DNA from 2 places in the Lysinibacillus sp. VIII_CA genome. Region 1 is predicted to be linked to the other one. Evidence: riboswitches for the same ligand, from Rfam matches in the RefSeq annotation. Region 1 holds a riboswitch; the other holds the start of a gene.

What was found. Region 1 has a riboswitch for cyclic di-AMP ahead of ACP3VS_RS14480 (TrkH family potassium uptake protein). Riboswitches for the same ligand answer to the same signal wherever they lie in the genome.
Region 2: another riboswitch for cyclic di-AMP. It lies ahead of ACP3VS_RS22240 (APC family permease); the one in region 1 lies ahead of ACP3VS_RS14480 (TrkH family potassium uptake protein).

Annotation. Positions count from the first base shown of each region.
Region 1 is NZ_JBNFXM010000010.1:30,235-37,787, reverse strand. Features, by position in the region: gene floA (flotillin-like protein FloA) at 1-446, opposite strand, end outside; gene ACP3VS_RS14490 (NfeD family protein) at 450-1,778, opposite strand; gene rpsU (30S ribosomal protein S21) at 2,080-2,253, opposite strand; cyclic di-AMP (ydaO/yuaA leader) riboswitch at 2,510-2,649, shown strand; gene ACP3VS_RS14480 (TrkH family potassium uptake protein) at 2,763-4,100, shown strand; gene ACP3VS_RS14475 (potassium channel family protein) at 4,127-4,783, shown strand; gene ACP3VS_RS14470 (manganese catalase family protein) at 4,832-5,401, opposite strand; gene ACP3VS_RS14465 (spore coat protein CotJB) at 5,426-5,689, opposite strand; gene ACP3VS_RS14460 (spore coat associated protein CotJA) at 5,686-5,910, opposite strand; gene deoC (deoxyribose-phosphate aldolase) at 6,037-6,708, opposite strand; gene ACP3VS_RS14450 (hypothetical protein) at 7,233-7,553, opposite strand, start outside.
Region 2 is NZ_JBNFXM010000027.1:28,122-35,674, forward strand. Features, by position in the region: gene ACP3VS_RS22240 (APC family permease) at 1-1,590, opposite strand, end outside; cyclic di-AMP (ydaO/yuaA leader) riboswitch at 1,710-1,859, opposite strand; gene ACP3VS_RS22245 (PepSY domain-containing protein) at 2,073-2,591, opposite strand; gene ACP3VS_RS22250 (PepSY domain-containing protein) at 2,684-3,349, opposite strand; gene ACP3VS_RS22255 (sensor histidine kinase) at 3,346-4,641, opposite strand; gene ACP3VS_RS22260 (response regulator transcription factor) at 4,638-5,327, opposite strand; gene ACP3VS_RS22265 (Nramp family divalent metal transporter) at 5,540-6,805, shown strand; gene ACP3VS_RS22270 (ABC transporter permease) at 7,434-7,553, opposite strand, start outside.

The DNA.
Region 1 (7,553 bases):
TCAATCCCGTTCATTGCTACACCTGAAATAAATGGTGTTTCAATCACTTTTGGGTTTACAGACATTTGAACTGCTTCAAGTACATCTCGCCCAGCTAAATCAATTGCAGCACAGCGCTCAAAGGATAATTCAATATTCGCACGGTGTGCAGCAATTAATGCATTGACAACTCGGTCTACATTACCACCAGCTAAATAGTGACTTTCAAGCTGGTTTATCGTTACAGGTAAACCTGCTTTATGTGCTTTAATCAATGGATTTACAATTCGAGACGGAATTACACGACGTAAGCGCATCCCAATTAATGTGAAAATACTAACACGGACGCCTGCAGCCAGTGCAGAAATCCATAGTGCTACTGGTACAAAGGTAAAGAATACCGCTAGTACAATAAATAAAATAACCAGTCCAGCTATAGGACCAATTAATGCTAAATCAAAACCCATTTCCTATTCCTCCATCTCTTTTTTTGTTTGTCTCACGACAATACGTGAGCCTTCAACTTTAATAATTTCTACATGTTTATTTGCATCGACATAGCCACCCTCTGATACAACATCAATGCGTTCACTGTCAAGAACCATTGTACCCGCTGGACGTAAAGGAGTAAGTGTAGTCCCTACTTTTCCTAACAATTCTGTGCGATTGACGTTGGAGACATAGCCCTCTTCTGTCGTAGTTGCATCCATTAACACCAGCCTGTTTAAGACATGCAGTTTTTTCCCGAAAAATTTCATCAGAATCACCATTCCTATAATCGCTATTACAAGCGCAATGAGAATTGCTATTATCATTTGCATAATATTTGCACCTGCCAGTAATAAACTTAGTATTATGAGCACACCACCTAAAATACCGACAATTCCACCAGGAACAAAAAACTCTGCCACTACAAGTGCTAAACCAATAATCAATAACAATAAGGATTCATAGCCAGCAAAGCCCGCAACCATATGTCCAAAGAAAAATAAACCAAGCGCTGATAATCCCATTATACCCGGAACGCCAAATCCTGGCGAATAGAGCTCCATGACAAGACCTAGACTTGCAATGGATAATAAAATTGGAACAATAATTGGATTTGTAATAAACCGAGCTAATTTCTCAGAGAATGTTGGTTCGATTGAAACGACATCACGATCTTGTAAGTCTTTTTTCTCTAAAAGTTCCTGAAAATTTTTCACGGTACCCTCTGAGTATTTGACCTTTAATGCCTCCGATGCTGAAAGCGTTAATAAATTTTTTCCCTCCGCACGATACTCTGGCAATTCATAATTGGAATCAGCCATTGCTAAAGCATACTTTGGATCTCGACCAGATGTCTCTGCTGCTGCTGACATTTGAGCAAGCCACGCACTATTTGCTTTCAAATCAGCTGTATTACCCGCTGAATCGATAACCGCTGCAGCACCGATTGTTCCATTGGGCACCATGTAGATTTCATCCGCGTGTAAGGCTAAAAAAGCTCCTGCTGAATGGGCATCCTTATTAATAAAAGCAATTGTCCATATATCCGTTGCATCCATAAGCATGGCGATATCACTTGCTGCATTTACAAATCCGCCAGGCGTATGTATATCTAAGATAATCGCTTTCGCATTGTTTTCTTTAGCCTCATTAAAAGCTCGTTCTAAAAATGCGTGAAGCCCTCGCTCTACTTCATTATGAATAGGAACGTGGTAGACCTTACTGCTTGCAAACGCCGAAGTTAATGGAAACGCTAACAAAAAAGTCATCCATATTACTAGTAAATAGCTAAGGATTCTCCGTTTTCGCACCTTTTTCCCTCCCTTCTAACATGCTTCTCCTCTGTATATACGGTCAAACATGTAAAAAGTTTCACATATCTGAAAAATTATTTCGACTATTTGTACATGTTGCTTACAACTTAGTATTACACAAAAAAGCCGAATGAATCTAGTTGATATCCATCCGGCTTTTTCATATGTACGTAAATCGAGCAATGTAAAATACCTGAAATTAATTACATCTGTAATTAATTCCAGGTATATCTTTGTCTGCTCAGTGAATCATACGATTGCGTGTTATGAACGTAGGGATTTTTAATGGGAAATTAAATTACCACTTACGTTTACGTGCAGCTTCTGATTTCTTTTTACGTTTTACGCTAGGTTTTTCGTAGAACTCGCGCTTTCTAACTTCTTGAATTGTACCACTTTTTGATACAGTACGTTTGAAGCGGCGAAGAGCATCTTCAAGCGATTCGTTTTTGCGAACGACAGTTTTTGACATCTCTCTTTCCCTCCCTCCGAACACACGTCAATACACAATTTAGGCAAATCACCTTCTGTTGTGTACTAAAAAATTATATCGTATTGTCTAATAATGGTCAATAGAAAGTGTGCGAAAATATCAAGTGAATTTTTGGTTTTATTTCTAATTGGAATTCGAAGAGCAAATTTGGCTCCCAATAAAAAAATAATTGTATTTTTCTATTCATATAGGGGTTTACAAAAAATAGAATATGGGCGTAGAATAATCACATTCAATTTAATACTGGCCAAATCTCAAACATTGAGAACGGAGGACCCAATATATTGGGGTTAATTCTGCACATGCAGAAAGGATGAGAAACTCTTTCGCCATCCTACCCGTCAGCTAACTTCGTCGGCTAAAGCGAAGGAGGTCCTATTCGACCACCTATTAGCATGTTTTCTCCTATTCTTTACATGCTTTTTTAGTTGGTCTTTTTTTATGCATATTTAAAATCAAGTAATTTAACATCTATAGAGGAGAACAAGATGAACACTTTTAGAAACACATTAAATCCTCCCAAAATTCTTGTACTTGGCTTTGCACTTATTATTATCATCGGGACTTTTCTTTTAACGATGCCTCTTTCTACAGAAGATGGAAAAGGACTTTCGTTTTTAGATGCATTATTCACCGCTACATCAGCAACTTGTGTAACGGGATTAATTGTTGTCGATACAGGTGATACATTTTCAGTTTTCGGAGAAGTAGTCATTTTATGCCTAATCCAAATTGGTGGTTTAGGATTCATGACATTTGCAACATTGTTATTTTTACTACTCGGGAAAAAAATATCTTTAAAAGAAAGACTTTTGCTTAAGGAAGCATTTAATAATATTTCCATTGCTGGTCTTGTTAAATTAGTAAAGAGAATACTGCTCTTTACAGCATTGATTGAAATAATTGGTGGTCTTATTTTATCGATTCGTTTTTCTTTTGATATGCCTATAGGAAAAGCTGTATATTTTGGCTTTTTTCATGCAATTTCTAATTTCAATAATGCAGGTTTTGATTTAATGGGCGGATTTAATGGAATGACAGCTTATGTAGATGACCCATTCGTCGTTTTAACAATTTGCGCGCTCATTACAATTGGAGGCTTGGGGTTTATTGTCATGAATGAACTATATGAATATCGAGTTACTAAAAGACTTTCCGTTCATACAAAAATTGTTTTAGCGTCTACAATTATTTTAACGGTAAGCGCTACAATTTTGATATTTTTGTTTGAATTTGGAAATGATAAAACACTTGGTCCTTTAACTGAATGGGGCAAAGTATTAGGTTCTTTTTACCAAGCTGTTACACCAAGAACAGCAGGTTCCAATACACTGGCTATCGGTGACTTAACACATTCTACATTATTTTTAATAATTCTCTTAATGTTTATTGGAGCTGGATCTGGTTCCACTGCAGGTGGTATAAAAATAACAACTTTCGCAGTATTAGTTGCTACAATGTGGTCACAAATCCGGGGAAAAGAAGATGTTGTTTTATTTAAACGTAGAATTGTCACTGAGACTATCTTAAAGGCTTTGACTGTCACAATGTGTGGCGTACTTATCGTTGTTGTGGTGACAATCATTCTTAGCATTACTGAACAACGTCATAGTTTCATGATGTATTTATTTGAAGCAACCTCTGCATTTGGTACTGTCGGTCTTTCGATGGGGTTGACACCTGAGTTATCCCCTACTGGTAGAATTCTCATTATTTTAACGATGTTTGCTGGAAGACTAGGTCCATTAACCATTGCTTTCGCTATTACAAAACGACGAAAAACAGAAGCCTTTCGACATCCTAAAGGTAATATTATGATTGGATAACAAAATTAGAGGAGTGTGCTATAGCTATGGCTATTAAACAATATGCAGTTATTGGCCTAGGAAGATTCGGAACAAGCGTTGCCCGCAGGCTCCACGAAGCTGGACAGGAAATTTTAGGAATTGATATTAACGAAGAAAGAGTGGAGGATGCAGAACCCTATGTTACCCACGCTGTAGTAGCTGATACAACTGAAGAAAAAGCTTTAACCTCTATTGGTATAGGAAATTTTGATTGCGTTATAGTGGCTATAGGTAACGATATGCAGTCAAGTATTTTAACGGTATCTCTATTAAAAGAACTAGGGATAAAAAAAATTATTGCTAAGGCCCTTGGTAAAAGACATGGGCAGGTTTTGGATAAAGTAGGTGCTGATTGGATTATTTATCCCGAGCGAGATATGGGAGAGCGCGTGGCAAATCAGCTATTGTCTCCGAATATGCTGAATTATATCGAATTGTCTAAGGAATATAGTATAGAAGAAATTATGATCCCTTCAAAAATGGCTGGGCAAAATCTGCGAGATTTAGATTTGCGTGCGAAATATAACGTTAGTGTTATTGCCATTGTTCGAGTAGGAGACATCATTATTTCCCCTTCCCCTGAGCAAAACTTGGAACAGGAAGATATTTTAGTGATGATTGGTCATCGAAAAGATCTCGCTTTTTTTTCAAACATACAATAACAAAAAAAGGCTGTTTCAAGACCCCTTGATACAGCCAGCCACTTTTTCTTAGAAAATCTTCTGTTGATCCCTATCATCTTTTAAAATTTCTACTGCCTCTCTAAAACGTTGAGAATGGACAATTTCACGTTCACGTAAAAACTTCAAACTGTCATTTAAATCGGTATCATCAGATAAATCAATAATCCATTGATAGGTGGCACGTGCCTTTTCCTCAGCCGCAATATCTTCATATAAATCTGCTATTGGGTCCCCTTTTGCCTGAATATAAGTTGCTGTAAATGGCACACCAGAAGCATTTTGATAGAATAAAGCTCTGTCATGATTTACATAATGGTCCCCTAATCCCGCTTCTTTTAGCATTTCTGGCGTAGCATCTTTTGTAAGCTTGTAAATCATCGTAGCAATCATTTCTAAATGGGAAAACTCTTCAGTCGCTATATCTGTTAATAATCCAACCACTTTATCAGGAATCGTATAGCGTTGATTCATATAACGAAGGGCTGCTGCTAATTCCCCGTCAGCTCCTCCATATTGCTCAATTAAAAACTTAGCAAGCATAGGGTTACAAGTACTAACCTTTACCGGGTATTGAAGTTTTTTTTCATAATACCACAAGAATAAATTCCTCCTAATGATTTGTTATACTTGCCACGGCCATGGGGTATCAACCCAATTAAAAGGATAATCTGAATAACTTCTTCCAAAATTCATTAATGGTCCAAACTTTTGTTCAAAATTCACTTTGAGCTTCATACTTTTTTCGGTGTTTTCATTAAATTGTTGAATAGCAGTATAGTCATGTGGATGTGTATCTAAATAGAGATTTAACTCAACGATGACGAAATCAATTGCCTGTATTTCTTCAAGTAAGGTATAAAATTCGGGCGGCATCTTTTTAGTCATGCTTTCTCCCTCCTTTTCATCGGAAATGGATAGGGGCTAAATAATTGTGGCCATAGTGTTCCCGCCCTAAGTGTCTCTCTCGGGGTTTGGAATTGGGGGAGTCCAGGTGGTTGAAAGCCCATATATAATTGTGGTGGCGTAGCATAATACTTTACTTCGATGGGCTTGCAGGGATCAAAGGGACTAATATAGGGCTTCCAATACTTATACTGCGTAAACATGACATCCTCCTTTCTATATTCAAAATCATCAGTGGAGTATATGTGATGGTAGTAGGCATTATTCTACATGCAAAAAAGCCACTAGCTTCTTACAGAGCTAGTAGCTTAATATCCATAAAGAAATTATTAATAATTAGAATCTGCTATTAAACCATTCATGATGGCTACGCCAGAGCTTGCACCAATACGAGTTGCTCCTGCTTCCACCATGCTTTTCATATCCTCTAAGCTACGAACACCGCCTGAGGCTTTAACACCAAGTTCAGGACCTACTGTTTTACGCATTAGGGCAATATCTGCTGCCGTTGCGCCACCAGTTGAAAAACCAGTAGATGTTTTTACATAATCAGCACCAGCTGCCACAGCAAGCTCACATGCTTTTACTTTTTCTTCATCTGTTAATAAACATGATTCAATGATGACTTTTACAAGTGCGCTGCCTTTAGCTGCTTGTACAACTGCAGCGATGTCAGCTTGTACAAGGTCATAATTTTTATCTTTCAATGCGCCAATATTAATGACCATATCTACCTCATTTGCACCGTTCGCAATTGCATCTTTTACTTCAAATGCTTTCACAGCTGGTGTATTGGCACCAAGAGGGAATCCAATTACCGTACAAACTAACACGTCTGATCCTTGTAATAATTCACTACTGTGTTTCACCCAAGTCGGATTTACACATACAGAGGCAAAATTAAATTGCTTCGCTTCTGCACATAGTTTTTCAATTTGTTCTTTTGTTGCCTCAGCCTTTAATAATGTATGATCGATCATACGCGCAAAATTTTGTTCCATTTTTTAACGCTCCTTCTTCAATCAAGATGTACGTACCTCTTCGAATCATACCATTTTTTCACGTTGTCGTCTAATTTCTTTCTATTTAAAAAGATTGTTGGTGTTGTCCTTGTGAATGTAGCTTTTAATTATTAGCTATAATGAGGGTCCGTTCAAGTAATAGTATCCTTGAACAACTTTTACATAAGTATAGTTTACCCCCTAGTGAAACAATTAGTCCTTTAAAAAAAGAGGACAAAAACAAGCATAAAAAAATCTTTAAAGTATTGATTTTAAAAGGTTTATGTTATCATAAATCACGTATCTAAAATAAGTACACTACAAAATAATTTAAAATGAGAAGAAACACAAGGTAATGTGAAGTTGAAAGGATGATATACATTATGAGTAACGAGCGATCAAAAATCGTGAGTTTCCATACTCTAGGTTGTGGAGTAGTAAACAATAATATGATTGCGTAGGAACCTATTAATATCAACGTCTCACCCCCTTGGATTTTTCCCTCTAATTCACTACTTTTTATATTAAATCGCCTCTCCTATTGTCTTTAAGATTTCTAAAAACAATGGACTTAGGTTTATCAATACATAACCTAAACCAGCATTCATAATCATTGACCACGCTTTTTCAGAATTTCCAAGCATGAAGAAGAAACATGCACCTACCATGATCACTGAAGCTATAGGAAAACTAATTGCTACTAATATTTGAACGACAGGATCTAAAGCAGTTGCTAATATTTCTAAAGACTTATCAGCAATGATTCCAGTATGTTGAGGTATTGTATTAACAGGGATTGTGGATAGTGTGGATGGTATTTGTGCAGTGACTGGTTCTATTGCTTG
Region 2 (7,553 bases), on a different contig from region 1:
TACTAATCGAATATCTGGTTGCCAAGCCTGCCATTTTTCTTCGAAGGCTTTTGCATCTGCTGGATCGAAAGCCACATAAAAGGCAATAACTTTATCAACCCTTAGTGATTTCACATAATGAAGAGAATTTTCAACCACCTTCGTTATACCAGCTACTGGTACAATGAAAACATTGCCCTCAATGGTTGCCAGTTCCTCTTTACTCAATCTCAGCTGCTCTCCAACGGCTTGATAATGAAGCTTGATTCGATGAAATACGAAAATGATAATTGGTAAAAAGACAAACACTGGCCATACTTGAGGCATTTTTGTCACAAAAAACATCATCGCTACGATGAATGAAATGGCTGCACCCATTGTATTGATCGTAAATTTTGCCATCCAGCCAGTAGGTTTTTCACGCCACCATTTTCTCATCATACCGGTTTGCGCTAATGTAAACGGAATAAATACCCCAACAGCATAGAGTGGAATCAAATGTTCCGTTGTCCCATCAAATAAGATGATTAAGATAATGGCTGCTAGCCCTAGCATCATAATGCCGTTCGAATAACCAAGGCGATCCCCACGCATTTGAAATATTCTCGGGATAAAACCGTCTTTTGATAAATTGACAGCAAGTAGAGGAAATGCAGAATAGCCCGTATTTGCTGCAAGTACCAAAATCATCGCTGTTGCACCCTGTACTATATAATAAAAGATATTTCGACCAACACTTGCTTCTGCCAGTTGGGAAACGACTGTCGCTTCCGAAGTTGGCGCAATTCCGTAAAAATACGCTAAACTAACAATACCGATAAATAAAACCGCTAAGATTCCCCCCATCGCTAACAATGTTTTAGCAGCGTTATTAGGGGCAGGATTTCTAAAATTAGGAATGGCATTCGAGATAGCCTCTACACCTGTTAAGGCTGAGCTTCCTGACGCAAATGCCTTTAATAAAATAAATAAACTAATCCCTGCTACTGGAGTACCAATCTTTGGATGCAGCTCTGCTGGCACCTGACCTGTTGCAACATTATAGAGCCCCAACCCAATTAACACTAACATAACGACTACAAACAGATAGACTGGATATGCCAAAACAGAGGCGGACTCTGTTACACCACGTAAATTCAAGATCGTTAAAAAAATCACAAATATAATAGCGATTAGCACATTGTATGGATGCAGACTTGGAAATGCCGATGTAATTGCGTCTGTACCTGCAGATACACTTACCGCTACCGTTAAAATATAATCAACGAGCAATGAGCCTCCTGCTACAAGACCCGCATTCACACCTAAATTTTCCCTAGATACTATATAAGCGCCACCTCCATGTGGATAGGCGAAAATAACCTGACGATATGATAAAGTCAGTGCCACCAAAAGGACAACAACCCCTGCAGCAATCGGTAAAGAATACCAAAATGCTAATGTTCCCACAGTCATCAGGACAATTAAAATTTGTTCTGGTCCATAGGCTACGGAAGACAAAGCATCGGACGATAATATGGCCAATGCCTTTGTTTTACTAAGCTTTTGTTCCCCTAACGCATCGGATCTTAATGGTTTGCCGATTACATAACGTTTAAATGAGGATTTCATCAATAAACACCTTCTAGTTTCTTAGATTGTGTTTCGCCTTCCTAAATGAGATCAAAAAACGCCTACAAGTCATCACCAAATAAGACTTGTAGACGCTCATCTGTCTGCCAAGCTCCAACTTTTCTGCTCTTAACGCTTACGAGGTTAGCTGTCGGATTCGGGCCTGAGTAGCCCTACCCTTCAAAAGAAGAGATTCACCCCTAGAATTGCTTATGCACTCCGTCAAAAATGGGTCCCCCGCGTCTAGTTTGCTTCAGCGATTTAGAAATTTGAAACTTTAATAATGATGCCATATTACGCCTGTCAATTAAAAAAGTAAAGAAGAAAATTTTTCTTTTTCACAAGTGAAATACATAGACATTTTGAACTCATGGTAAATATCCGTGGTAGAAATTAATTTCCTCGCAAACACCTAATTTAAAGGGATTTTACAACAAAAAAAACCTTAAAAGTATGCTCTACTTTTAAGGCAACAACCAATATTAGTCTTCCATATCTTTTTCAAAATTAACAATTTCTCCTGTAATCGGATCAACATCAACCTCATATTCATATTGGCCATCTTTTAACTCGATTTCATAAATCCCATCATCTAATTTAATTTTTGTTACTGTACCCTTTGCTTTTGTTAGAGCCGCTTCAATAGCCTTTTCTTTACTTATAAGGTTGGTAGCAGTATTAGTGTTAACCCATTCATTATCGTCGTCATCTTGACGCTCTTTCTTCTGCTTAAGTAATTTTCCGGTATAGGCATCGAATTTTAAATCATACTCATCTGTATCAGTATGCACCTCTACCTCATAAACAGAGCGGTAGTTATTTTGATCAAGTTCAATATCTACTACTGTCCCCTCTACTACTGCCAATGCCTTCTTTTCGATTTTTTGCATGGATAGGACCTTTTTTTCTTGTGCACTTCCTGATAATAAAGTTGTAGAGCCAATCGCCGCTCCAACACCAAGAGTCACCACTAATGCAGGAATCATAATTATTTTTTTCATGTTCATCTCTCCTTTGTTTTATCTGCTTTTAGCTTACCAAGCAAAGATGATAGAACTATAAGAGGAACATTAGAATTTCATGAGAAAACTCTTTAATCGTCCCATGAAACAGAAAGGACCTTTCCAGATACAGCATGAATTTGGAACGTGGCTTCTTCATGCTCTGTTTCAATTTCAACTAAATAATAACCGCCCTCCGCCGTATCTTCAAAATCTACAGAATCCACCTTCCCGGTTAATTGTTGCAGCGCTATATCAATGGCTTGCTGTTCGGTAATAATGTGGGGGTTTTCAGGCTGATTTAATGGTTCTACATCTTTTTCAGATAACACTTCACCCGAATAGCCATCTACTGTGATATCTTTTTGCTTATGTTCCTTTTCAACACGTGCGGTATAAATGGTTTCCGTGAGCATGACGCTTTCTACCTCACCATATTTTTCTTTCACCATTTTTCTTATTTGATTTTCTGTTAACAATAATTTACTTTGCCCTTTTTGCAACGTTAGATCAGAAACCTGCTGTGTTGTAACATCAAGCATGGCTGTATATTTCAAATTCTCACGTGTAAATTGTATTTCAAATGTATTTCCATGTTTCTTTACTTCTGAAACTTGACCTTTATAAATAGCTTCGATATGGCGAATCGCCTCTTCTTCACTGAGAGACTCCTTTTGAAAATAGCGATTTTGAATAAACCAAAGCACTCCGCTACAAAGAAGGACAATTACAATAATTAGTACAACCCACTTTTTCATTGCTGCCCCTCCTTCGGTATACATAAGGTAAAACTTGATCCTTCCCCAACTGTACTTTCCACATCTATGGTGATGCCCAATTGTCCTGCAAGATTATGTGCAATCGCAAGCCCTAAACCAGAACCACCTGTTTTACGATTGCGATCCTCTGTGACACGGTAAAAACGCTCAAACAAATGCGGAATATGCTCCTTAGGAATACCGACGCCAAAGTCCTGAATAGTCATTCGCACGTGTGAAGTAGTTTCTGCTGTGGAAATATAAACATCCCCCTCACTATACTTCCTAGCATTATCAAGCAAAATAAAGAGTAATTGCTTCAAAATTTTTTCATCACTATAGATAAATTGTGGTGCTTTTGCATCGACTATAAAAGCTCTATGATACGCCTGCTGCATTTGTGCAGCTACTTTATTTAAAAAGGGAGCTAGCTCTAGCTGTTCAATATGAATTTCTATATGCTCATTATTTTTTGCTAGCTCTAACAATTGCAATACCATTTCATGCATACGAGAAGACTCATTTGCAATAGCCTGAAGCGATTCTTGCGCTACTTCACGATTGTCAAAGCCTCTTCGTAAGAGTAACTTTGCATAGCTTTCGATGACAGTAATAGGCGTCTTTAATTCGTGAGAAGCATTTGAAACGAATTCCTGTTGCTTTTGATAGTGCTGTTCAAGCTTCTCCATCATCATATTGAAAGTTCGATTAATTTTTGCTAATTCATCCCCACCTTTAGCCGGGATGTCCATTTTTTCATATTTCCCCGTCGATGCACTTTTGCGCATTGTCGCATTTAAGCGTTCTAGTGGTAACAAAATTAGGCGACCAAGTGCCAGGCTCGCTAAAAAGATTGGAATGGTGGCAATAATGGACACGACTATCAAAATAGCCTTTAATAAATCCAATGTACTTTCTACTTCCTCCATGGATTGTTGTAAGGTGATGTCCACAATTGTCCCATCTATCCAAATAGTAGGCATTGTATAGGTAATGGAAGTAACATCGGGCATATCTAGAGTAGCCTGAACCTTCGTCTTCAAATTGTCTCCATCATAAACATAGATTGCACCACCAGCTGGCATATACGCTCTTAATACTTGCTGTAGGTTGGTTTGTGCATTTAACTGACTTAATGTTGAGCTTAAATCATTCGCTCGTGTATGAAGTTGACTATATTCCGTATTATAGGCAAATTTCTCGTACAAAAAATAAATTCCACTATTAGTTGCCACTAAAATTACTAGCATTAACAAAGTGGTCAGTAGATGAATTTTTGTTTTAAGCTTCATGATTTATTTTCCTTTAGCACATAACCTACACCACGAACTGTTTGAATAATGGGCGTTGCATTTGCGATTTCAAGCTTTTGGCGTACATAACGAATATAAACATCCACAACATTTGTATCTCCGTAGTAATCAAAGCCCCATACCGTCTCTAATATTTGTTCCCTTGTGAGCACCTGCTTAGCATGCTTCATAAGATACAGCAATAAATCGTATTCTCTAGGAGTCAGCTGGATTTCCTTACCATAATAAATCACTTCTCTTGTCTGCTCATTGATCGATAACTGTCCAAACGATACACCGACCTTTGTTGGACTAGCATTTTGAGAAAACCGTAGTGCATTACGGATACGGGCCAGTAATTCTTCAATTTCAAAGGGCTTTGTCACATAATCATTAGCTCCTAAATCCAAGCCCTTTACCTTATCCTCTACCTCACTTTTAGCAGTTAGCATGATAACTGGGGTCTTTGATTCTGTTGCGCGAATCCGCTTTAGCACATCTATACCACTCATTTCGGGTAACATAATATCCAGTAAGATTAAATCCCATTGCTCCTCACGATATTGCAATAAACCATCTGCTCCTGTATGGGCTATCACCGCTTCATAGCCTTCAAATTGAAGCTCTAACTGCAGCACTCTCGCAATATTTTCTTCATCTTCTATAATTAAAATTCGATTGCTCACGTCGAATCAGTCCTTCACCTTTTCTTTCATCGTAAACGATAGAGGTAAGGAAAGTCTAATTAGAAATTGATGAGAAGTGTGCATACTTATTTTTTTAAAGTTTTAAGCAAAGCGCTTCCCTTTTTCTAATCCTAGCGTTAGAATACTATTATCTCATTTTCCTCTAGGAAACTTTATTTCTCGAACGATACTTTTTGAAATGAGGGAACAATATGGTATATAAACAAGTCACAAAATCGTCTGCCGAGGCAGTTTTAGATGGAGATATAAAAGGTTGGCGACGTTTTTTGCCTTTTCTTGGGCCTGCATTCATTGCAGCGGTCGCCTATATTGATCCTGGCAATTTTGCCACAAATATTACAGCTGGCTCTCAGTATGGTTACTTACTCCTTTGGGTAATAGCCTTTTCTAATTTAATGGCGGTGCTCATCCAATCCTTATCTGCAAAGCTTGGGATTGCGACAGGGAAAAATTTACCTGAGGTGGCACGTGAACATTTTTCTAAAAAAACATCTATATTTCTTTGGATTCAGGCTGAATTAGTCATTATTGCTACCGACCTTGCTGAGTTTATCGGAGCAGCATTAGGGCTTTACTTGTTATTTAATATCCCTATGCTTCCAGCAGCTATCATTACAGCGATTGGATCATTTGCTATTCTAGAGCTTCAAAGAAGAGGATTCAGAGCATTTGAGGCAGGCATTTCTGGTATGGTTTTAATTGTGGTTTTAGCATTTGCCTTCCAAACGTTTTTAGCTCAGCCAGAATGGGGCGAAGTAGCAATTGGTATGTTCACACCTCAGTTTGAGGGGGTGGACTCATTACTATTAGCAACTGGTATTTTAGGTGCGACCGTCATGCCCCATGCTATTTACTTACATTCTTCTTTAACACAAAGTCGTATTATCGGTCGTAATGAAGAAGAAAAAAGAAGAATCTTCCGTTTTGAATTTATTGATATTATCATCGCTATGATTATTGCTGGAGCCATCAATATGAGTATGCTCATTATCGCGGCAGCAGTATTTCACACACAAGGAATCGTAGTAGAGGATTTAGACGTTGCCTATAACGGATTAAAGGATGCTCTCGGTCCAATGGCTGCCGTTTCCTTTGGTCTTGGTTTACTTATTGCTGGGCTAGCTAGCTCCTCTGTAGGGACATTAGCAGGTGACGTAGTGATGCAAGGCTTTATTCAACGAAAAATACCACTTTATTTACGGAGAGCCATTACAATGGTCCCGCCGCTAGCGATTATTGCATCTGGTGTAAACGCAACCTATGCGCTTGTTCTTAGTCAGGTTGTGTTATCTTTTGGTATTGCATTTGCCCTCGTCCCTCTCGTTATGTTTACAAGCAAACGGGACATTATGGGCGGTTTAGTGAACCACCGTATTACTACTATTTTAGGCTGGTTTGTAGTTGTGATCGTAGTGGCATTAAATATTTACTTACTAAGCGAAACAATATTTGGATAAAATAGTGAATTAATAGACTAACAAAAGGCATCGAGAAGAAAAATCTCGATGCCTTTTTGTTGATAATCTATAACCATCTATAGGAGACAATTATAGCTGATTTTAATACTCTCGGATATTATCTATCCCTACAAGGACCGGTGCATGCAAAAGGGAAACCTTAAGTAGACACATCTTGTGGGGCAGCTGAAGCAGTTGCAGAAACTACAGTTGATAATACAGCAACAAGTGTAGAATTCTTAATTTCATTGTAATCACCTCCAAATAAATATAAGATTTTTATGACACACATTTACATTTTAGTAATTTTTTAATTATAAATAGGAGGTTTTTTTCATGAAATTTTATATTCCTATACTTATTATTATTGTATTAATAGTTATACAATGCCACTATGCCAAAAAAGGAAATCTGTTATTAACTATTTTATTGGCCACTTCCTTTTCTATTTTAATTAAATTTCTATTATGGGATTCTAATTACTTATTTTTATTGCTATACGTTAATTTCTTTTTATATTTAATAAGTTTAGTTACCTATTTTACAAGACCAACTATGTGAGTGTTACAAACGATCAAATTGCTATCATCATCGTTCGATATCAACAAAACTTATACTGGCTCTTTCATTAAACATCGACCTTCTCAATATTACGGATAGCTAGGTAGGCAATACTAACACCTAAGATTGCTAGTGAGATTGGAATAATAATGATGTCATTTAATGTGAAGTTACCTGTATTGGATGA